Prochlorococcus marinus str. MIT 0917: one gene and its partner. The protein of the gene in region 2 interacts with the protein of the main gene of each other region in a pairwise test. Links are inferred from orthologs where the notes say so. Each region holds a gene or a part of one and is shown on either strand. Other genes may lie near its edges.

Evidence for each region. Proteins that work in one complex are often made in the same cells at the same time.
Region 1: the proteins of cysK (region 2) and cysE interact in binary tests that used the Escherichia coli proteins (3 or more experiments, as listed by UniProt). The link is inferred for Prochlorococcus marinus str. MIT 0917 from one-to-one orthologs.

What each region holds. Positions count from the first base shown.
Region 1 is NZ_CP114784.1:1,185,289-1,189,135, reverse strand. What follows is about bases 956-3,681. They hold cysE (serine O-acetyltransferase), read right to left. Parts: upstream 2,826-3,681; coding sequence 2,085-2,825; downstream 956-2,084. Other genes in these bases: O5637_RS06900 (GntR family transcriptional regulator), read right to left, coding at 2,848-3,681; O5637_RS06910 (ABC transporter permease), read left to right, coding at 1,251-2,048; O5637_RS06915 (ATP-binding cassette domain-containing protein), read left to right, coding at 956-1,282. Also shown: more of O5637_RS06915, read left to right, coding at 1-955; more of O5637_RS06900, read right to left, coding at 3,682-3,837.
Region 2 is NZ_CP114784.1:1,765,395-1,770,318, forward strand. Bases 1-2,998 are described here. They hold cysK (cysteine synthase A), read right to left. Parts: upstream 1,994-2,998; coding sequence 1,007-1,993; downstream 1-1,006. Other genes in these bases: queA (tRNA preQ1(34) S-adenosylmethionine ribosyltransferase-isomerase QueA), read left to right, coding at 1-997; O5637_RS09835 (PLP-dependent transferase), read right to left, coding at 2,081-2,998. Outside these bases: more of O5637_RS09835, read right to left, coding at 2,999-3,547; O5637_RS09840 (trans-sulfuration enzyme family protein), read right to left, coding at 3,544-4,713.

The DNA.
Region 1 (3,847 bases), 580 kb from region 2 along the record:
AGTTAATGAATCAATTACTATTAGAGAAATATCTCATGAATTATCTAGACAGGATGAATATAAACAATCTATTTCTCAAGATAAATCTATTGATTTTAAAATTAATAAATTATATTTAAACTTATTTAATAGAAAAGCAGATTTTGAAGGTTTGAATTATTGGATGGATAGGATTAATGTTGAAGACTATCAAATTGCAGATGTAGTATTTGAACTTTTGTATTCAACTAATAAGTCTTACTCTATTAATTCTGAACAAGAATTAAATGATATAAATATTTTACAAAATAAGATTTCTGCTGCAGAATTATTTACTAAACAAATTAGTAAGAGCATTACTTTGATTAATTTATATAAGCCTGCTTCAATATCCCCTTGGCTGTCAGGTAATGCTTTCGCTAGAGTATCAAATTTTCTAAGTAATATAACTTTTCAGAAAGTCAACATTGAGCAGATAAGGGATGTTGTTTTCTCGTTATCCGATGATTCAATAAATATGCTTAATAATCCAGCTATAGAAATTAGAGATTTATCTATTTCTATACCTATTTATCATTTAGAAAACAGGTCTCTTACCAAGAGATTTACAAAGAAAGTTATTAACTTTACAGGTGGTGCCTTAGATCAATCTAAAAATAGAACTAATGTAATCGCACTAAATAATATAAATTTGACTATCATGAAAGGAGAAAGAGTAGGGCTAATTGGTCATAACGGTTCTGGTAAAAGTAGTTTTCTAAGATTGATATCAGGCATTTATTTACCTACAAAAGGAAATATCAATGTTTTAGTAGATGTTTATCCTATGCTCCAAAAGACCTTTTTAACTAGTTCAGAACTTTCTGGAATTGATGCATGTAAAGCACATTATTTACTTAAAAATCACAGTCTAAAAGGCTTCGAACCTTTCTTAAATGAAATAATAGAATTTTCAGGTCTAGGTTCCTATATTTCTTTGCCTATAAAAACTTATAGCGATGGAATGTCTGCAAGATTAATTTTTTCTATTCTTACCTCAAGTCCTCATGATTGTTTGGCTATAGACGAAGGGTTTGGAACAGGTGATGCTGACTTTTACGATAAAGCTGAAGAGAGAATGAAAGAATTTATGGAATCCGCAGCAACTTTATTTTTAGCGAGTCATTCTGAAGAACTTTTAAAGCAATTTTGTAATAGAGGCATTGTTTTTAGCCATGGATCAATTGCATATGACGGCCCTTTAGATGCTGCATTGAATTACTATCATACTCATGACTATTATCGTAAAAATGTTGTTGGGTAATTTTAAATTTGCTTTTAAAAGTAGGAAGGCATGGTGGTATACAGCTACCTCAAGATCAAGAGCAAGATTTGCTAGAACTACTCTTGGAAGCTTTTGGTTAGGTTTTTCTAATTTATTATCTATCGGGACTTTAGGGATTGTTTATGGTACTGTTTTTTCCGTAGAAGACTTTAGGTCTTATTTTATATATTTAGGATTTGGTCTACTCATTTGGAATACAATTAGTTCATCTATCTCGAATTCACCTAATCTGTTTGCATGTAATTCATCGAATATTAAGAATATGAATCTGAAGCCTATTTTTTATACTTTAGAAGAATGGGCTTTTCAGATACAAACTTTTATTCAATCTTTTGTATTAGTGTTTTTTGTATTTCTTTTTTTAAAAATTACATTAATAAGTAATTTATTAACTTATTCATGGATACCATTGTTAAATTTATTTATCTTCATATATTGGTTCCCGGTAATTGTTTGCTTGATTTGTGTTCGGTTCACAGATATTGCTCAATTAGTCCCTATAGTTCTCCAGTTAGTTTTTTTAACTTCCCCAATATTATATAGAAAAGAAAGTTTAGGTTCTTTAGATTGGATTACAAATTTAAACTTTATATATCAGATTTTAGATCCTCTTAGAATTAGTATAATTAGTGGATATATAAATTATCAGCATTCAATTTTAATTTTGGGCATTAATATAGTAGGTCTTTTTTGTACAATTAAATTGCTTGATTTTGAGAGTAAGAGATTACCCTTCTTGCTTTAAATAGAGGGTGAGAAAGATATAAATTTATTCAATTAACTATTTCACATCATCGCCAATAAATTCTATAATTTCCTTATCTCTTATGTTTTGTGATTCTCCAAAGATGATATCTTCATTCTTTTTATTATTTTGAATATTAACTACTAGATCTTGTAATCCTAAAATATCAGTTTCTAATTGATCAATTCTTTCCATAAGATTTCGTAAAACATTGGCTTCTGTATCTGGGAGTGCAGAATGTGCCAACGGATTTATTTTGACTCCACTTTGATGAACTATTCGGCCAGGAATGCCGACAACAGTACAATTTGATTCAACATTTTTTACTACCACTGAACCTGCACCAATTCTCGTATTGGTGCCTACGCGAATCCCTCCAAGCACTTTCGCTCCTGCACCCACTACGACATTGTCTTCTAGAGTTGGGTGTCTTTTTCCACTCCCTTTACCAGTACCGCCTAAAGTTACTCCTTGATATAGCAAGCATCTATCGCCTATTTCACTTGTTTCTCCAATTACCACGCCCATTCCATGATCTATAAATACACCTTTACCAATCCTGGCACCTGGATGAATTTCTACACCTGTTAAAAACCTAGTGAAGTGACTCATTAACCTTGGTATGAGAGGAAGTTTGATTTTCCATAACTTGTGACTAATTCTGTGTATTGATAAAGCTTGAAATCCTGGATAACAAAAGAGTATTTCCCAGACACCTCTCGCTGCGGGATCTCTTTCTTTAATGATTGCTATATCTGAACTGAGTGATCGAAACATTGATTTAAATGCAATGCAATGTTTACTCGAGAAGGCCAATCTCTTTACTTAACTCTTCAATTGTAGAGTCACTAAGGTATTTTTGTGCGCAATGAATTTGTGGCATTCTCATTAGTTGAGATCTATTTTGCCTAAGGGTATGTTCTATAACGGGTAGGCTAGGGCTATCACAAATTACGTGACTTGCCGCTCTTAATAAAGCTATTAAACGGCTACCTACATCGGGATTTGCAGTCATTAAAAGTAGTTCATTGCCACGCATGCTGTGTAAGATAACTTCTGCAGCTCTTAGAATGCCTGGGCTAATACTCACGATTCCTACACAACTACCTGAGCGAAGTTTTTTTAATATTGTTAGTTCTTTTTGAAAATCACTGAGATCTACAGCTACTGCTCTAACTTTATGAAGTTTGGCTAATTCTTCTAAAGGTTGTAAGAAATATCTGCTTGTGACTACGGTTCCTTTGCTTGAACTTTCTAAGACGCTTTCAAGTTCCTCCATGGGAACAACCTCCACTGGGACATCTAAATGAGGAGCCAATTCTTCAGCAATAAGTAATGATGCCCCAATATCTTCTCTCGGAGTACTAACGAGTAAGCGAGCTCCACATCTAAGTCTCCAATCAATTTCACGTGTAAATAATTCTCTCGTTTGCTGCAAGGTACATCCTGCATCTAAAAGTTGATCAATACTTTTACGAACCTCATGGTCTACATCCTGAATACCTTTTTTTCGTATTGAATGAGAGCTATCTCTTAAATCTTTTTGTTTTTGCTGATCTCGAACATAAATCCCTGATCCTGCAATAGCTTCAACGACCCCATCTGTTTCTAGCTGTCTATATACTTTACTTATAGTGTTCCGATGTAAACCTGTTTGCATTGCCAGTTGTCTAGTACTTGGCAATCTGTGCCCAGGAGGGTAATGCCTGGCTGCAATGGCAAAGCATATTTGATTATGTAATTGACTAGATGCAGGGATTTCACTTTCCTGTTGAATATGGAATCTCACGCGTTATGTA
Region 2 (4,924 bases):
GATGATTATTAAAGATGGCCTAGATGATTCTTTAAACCTTGTGCATGCAAAGGTTTGGGACATAAAGGATATCTTGAAGACTGGTGATCTTTTAGTTGTTAATAATACGCGAGTTGTTAAAGCAAGATTGCAAATTCGATTGTCAGGAGGAGGTTTAGGCGAATTATTGCTAATGGAGCCGAGGGGTAATGGCCGATGGCTTTGTCTTGGTCGTCCTGCTAGACGTATGAGAGGAGGTGATCAATTATGGTTAGATACGTCACCAGATAATTCTTTAACCTTAAAAGTTATTGATAAGGATGAGAGAACAGGCGGAAGAATTATTCAATTTTCAAATGAGTTTACTAGTTGGATGGAAATTGAAAATTTACTTGATTTATGTGGAGAAGTACCATTGCCTCCTTATATAGATAAAGACAAATCTAGTGGTCATGAGGAAAGCTATCAGACTAGATTTGCTTCGAAACCAGGAGCTATAGCTGCTCCCACGGCGGGCTTACATCTAAGTGATGAACTTATAGAAATTTTAAAAATCAGAGGTATTAGAATTGCACAAATCACTTTGCATGTCGGCTTAGGAACTTTTAGACCATTAGAGAAAGAAGATCTATCTCAGTTGCATTTACATAGTGAGTGGGTAGAGGTTACTGAAGAGACCACCAAAGCGATAACTAATTGTAAGGAGGATGGGGGAAAAGTCTTTGCTGTTGGCACTACAAGTGTGAGAGCCCTTGAGGCTGCTTACCTTTCAGGGAAAGGAACTTTGAAGCCGTATGAGGGCAAAGTAGATTTGGTAATTAAACCAGGATTTAAATTTTCCGTCATTGATGGATTGCTCACTAATTTCCACCTACCTAAAAGTTCCCTATTACTTTTAGTTAGCGCTCTAATTGGTCGAAAACGTTTGTTGAAACTTTATAAACATGCTATTTCTAACAAATATCGATTTTTTTCTTATGGAGACGCGATGTTGATAACGCCGGAGTCAGTTATATAAAGTCAAAAGTCAAGCTAATGATGGTTCTTTGATAACGCCTGTAGGAACATTCTCAAACATTACGGATGAGATATATCTTTCGGCAAGGTCAGGTAGAACTACAACGATTGTCTTTCCAGAGAACTCTTCTTTTTCGGCCAGTCTTAAAGCCACAGCTGCAGCGGCACCACATGAGATGCCTACTAGTAGACCCTCTTCTTGCGCCAAACGTAATGCCATTGCGATAGACTCATCATTAGAGATTTGCTCAACTTTATCAACTACAGATAAGTCAAGATTTTTAGGAATGAACCCAGCTCCAATACCTTGGATTTTGTGAGGGCCGGGCTTTATTTCTTCTCCATTAAGAGTTTGTGTTATCACTGGACTATGAGTAGGCTCTACGGCAACAGATAATAATGAATGATTTTTTTCTTGCTTTATGTAACGAGAAACACCTGTGATTGTTCCACCTGTGCCGACTCCAGAAACTAAAACATCAATTTTGCCATCAGTATCATCCCAAATTTCAGGACCTGTTGTCTTGAAATGTATTTCTGGATTCGCTGGATTATCAAATTGTCCTGGCATGAAGTATTTTTTAGGGTCACTATCTGCGATTTCTTTCGCTTTTGCTATTGCACCAGGCATGCCTTTTGCTGCTTCAGTAAGTATTAATTCAGCGCCGAGAACAGCCATCATTCTCCGACGTTCAATTGACATGGACTCAGGCATCGTGAGGATTAACTTATAACCTCGAGCAGCAGCTGTATAAGCAAGTGCTATTCCTGTGTTTCCAGATGTTGGTTCAATAATAACTTTTTCTTTATTGAGTAAACCTTTCTTCTCAGCATCCCAGATCATATTTGCTCCAATTCTGCATTTAACGCTGTAGGCAGGGTTACGACCCTCTATTTTTGCGAGTACTGTTGCTTTTGCGTTTTTTGTAATCGAATTAAGCTTGACCAATGGTGTACGACCAATAGCAAAACTATTGTCTTCATAGATTCTGGACATTTTTAAATGACTTAATTAGCTAATACACTAAATCTATATAAAAATCTCGGTAATTGGTTATTTAGATAATCATTATTAGTGATTTTTTTAGATTACTGAATTAAATCTTGACCATAATTCATCTTCATTTTCTAACCCTACAGATACTCTTAATAAGTGTTCTGGGACCCCACAGCTTTCAGCCCATTTTAATTCTTTAAAGTGAGCTAACTGAACATATGGACAAACCAATGTAAAATTTGTACCTAAACTTGGTCCTTTGTTTACTTTTAATGAATCATAAACTCTTTTTGATTCTTCAATTCCCCCTTTAAGTTCAAACGATAATAGACACCCATAACCTCCTCCTTTCTTCAATAGCGAATTAAAATTTTTACAATATTGAGGATGTAAAACCTTTGAAATTTCTTTTTTTGTTTCTAATTTTTCTTTCAGCTTTAAGCAAGATATATTTAACCTTTTCAAGCGATATTCTACATCTCGACTAGTTTTTTCTAACTCGATAGCATCTGAATCGGATAGGGTAGATAATGCAACTTTAGGAATCATCTCAGCTAATTCTTTTTCCCATTTGGAATAAGGACTTATGACAGTACTGCCAGCAAGAATATCCCCTCTTCCAGCAAAACTTTTTGTAAGTGAACTAAAAACTATATCTGCATAAGGAGTTAGATGAACATTTAGAGACGAACCGATGGTGTCGTCAACGATGATTGGGATATTTTTTTCTTGAGCTAATTTTGAAATAGATATGAGGTCAACACATTGCAATAAAGGATTACTAGGTATTTCTATGATTAATGCAGCTGGATTTTTTTTATCCAGCTCTTCTTTTATATGACTTAATTTTGTTTTAACAATGAGATCGCTTCCTTGGAAAATAATCTGAGGGAGTTTAAGCACATCAACATATGGGAAGCCAATTTGAAGTATTGAATTGCTCCCTTTGATACACTTTATCGCTTTAAGAATAGTCGTTAAGGCAGCCATGCCTGATCGATGTAGTCGTATTAAACTGCGATCACAATTATATATATTAGCTAAACGATTAAGTAGTTTAGCTCGAGCACAATGACCATCTGAAGTGGAGGGCTTTTTCTCTCTCCCAAGCGCAATTGCCGCCTCACGTGATGACAATCCAAGCCCAGTGTGTTGCCAGAATGCTTTTGCTGAAGGAGTATTTCTTTGATCAACAATTAGACAGGAGATACCAAGAAAATCTTTTATTGTTGAAGAACAATCAGAATCTTTTCGATGACAATATTTTTGGGCACTCAAAGCTGAAGCTCTATTGGGAAAGGGCCAACTACTTTGCTGTGATTCATCATCAAATTCAAGTGATTTACGAGACACCTCAGCAACAAAAGGATTAAATCCGAATCTTGGATAAATTGCTTTTAATGAATTGATACAGGCTGGAACCTTCTCTTCGTAGGCGATTACGTCTTTCCATCTAGGTAAGGCAACAGATACGGCATGTGGCCTACTTGGGAGAGGCTCTCCTAAGTCTTTAGCGCTCCAGCAAGGATCATTTAGTAAATTTCTTTCAGTCAAGAGATTGTTCCCAATGCTTGATTTAAATCAGCACTTAAGTCCTCAATATCTTCACATCCGACAGAGAATCGGATAAGTGAATCAGTAATTCCAATCTTTAATTTTGTTTCTTTTGGGACTGAAGCGTGTGTCATTGTTGCTGGGTGGCAAACAAGGCTTTCAATTCCTCCCAGACTTTCTGCCATTTTGAAATAATGAAGACTTTTGCAAAATGAATAAGTTTGGTCTTGAGTTCCGTTAACTGTGGCAGTAACAATTGCTCCCCCCATAGCCATTTGTTTTTTTGCCAACTTCCATTGTGGATGATCACTTCTAAAGGGATATCGAACGGATTTTATTGCTGGATTGTTGGCTAATTGATTAGCTATTTTAGATGCATTATTTATTTGTCTTTCTAATCGTAGTGGAAGAGTTTTGATCCCTCGAGTAATAAGCCAACAATCAAAAGGAGAAGGATTTAGGCCAAGAGATTTTTGGGCGAAATTTAACTTGTCTCTCCATGCAGTATTCTCGGTGCAAACAGCACCTCCAAGTGCATCTGAATGACCATTTATATACTTGGTCGTACTAGTTAAGGATAAGGTCGCTCCAAGTTTAAGAGGTCTTTGTATTAGAGGCGTTGCAAAAGTATTGTCTACGACAACAGGAATTTGCATTTTATTTGAGAAATTACAAATCCCCTCAATATCAATAACTTTTAGGAGTGGGTTAGTCGGACTTTCGAGCCAAATCATTGTGGGGTTGTGATTTGAAATGACTTCTTGAAAATTGGGCTTAGTAAAGTCTATCCATAGAGTTTTTAATCCAAAACGATTAAAAACTTGTTCAAATAATCTCACCGTACACCCATATAGGTTCTCCTCGCAAAGTATTAAGTCTCCAGCCTTAAGAGAGGAAACTATTGCTGTAATTGCTGCGACTCCAGAACTGAATACACTTGCAAACTGACATTCTTCCAAATCAGACAAAACTGATGCCAGTATTCGAAAGTTTGGATTTCCTGAACGAGTGTAGTCAAAGCCACCCTCATTTCCATGTGCGAAAGTTGAGGTTGGGAAGATGGGAGGCATTATTGACCCGGTTTCTTCAGAAAAATTTTCTTTGTGATGAATAACTCTTGTGTTTACTCCAGTGTTGAACTCCTTATCTCTTTTTATTGATCCCATATCCTTTGAGTTGTTTTTCTATAGGCTATAGAAAAACATGAAAAAGCCCCTAAAAAAAGGGCTATATAATTAAATTTAATGAGAAAGAAGCTATGTGTACTCTCATACCTTGCTTGAGTAATACTTGAATTCAGCTATAGCAGTTAATTCTAAAGAAAATTAAGATGGACTTTGATTTGACTGATTATTCCACAGATCGCACAATACACGC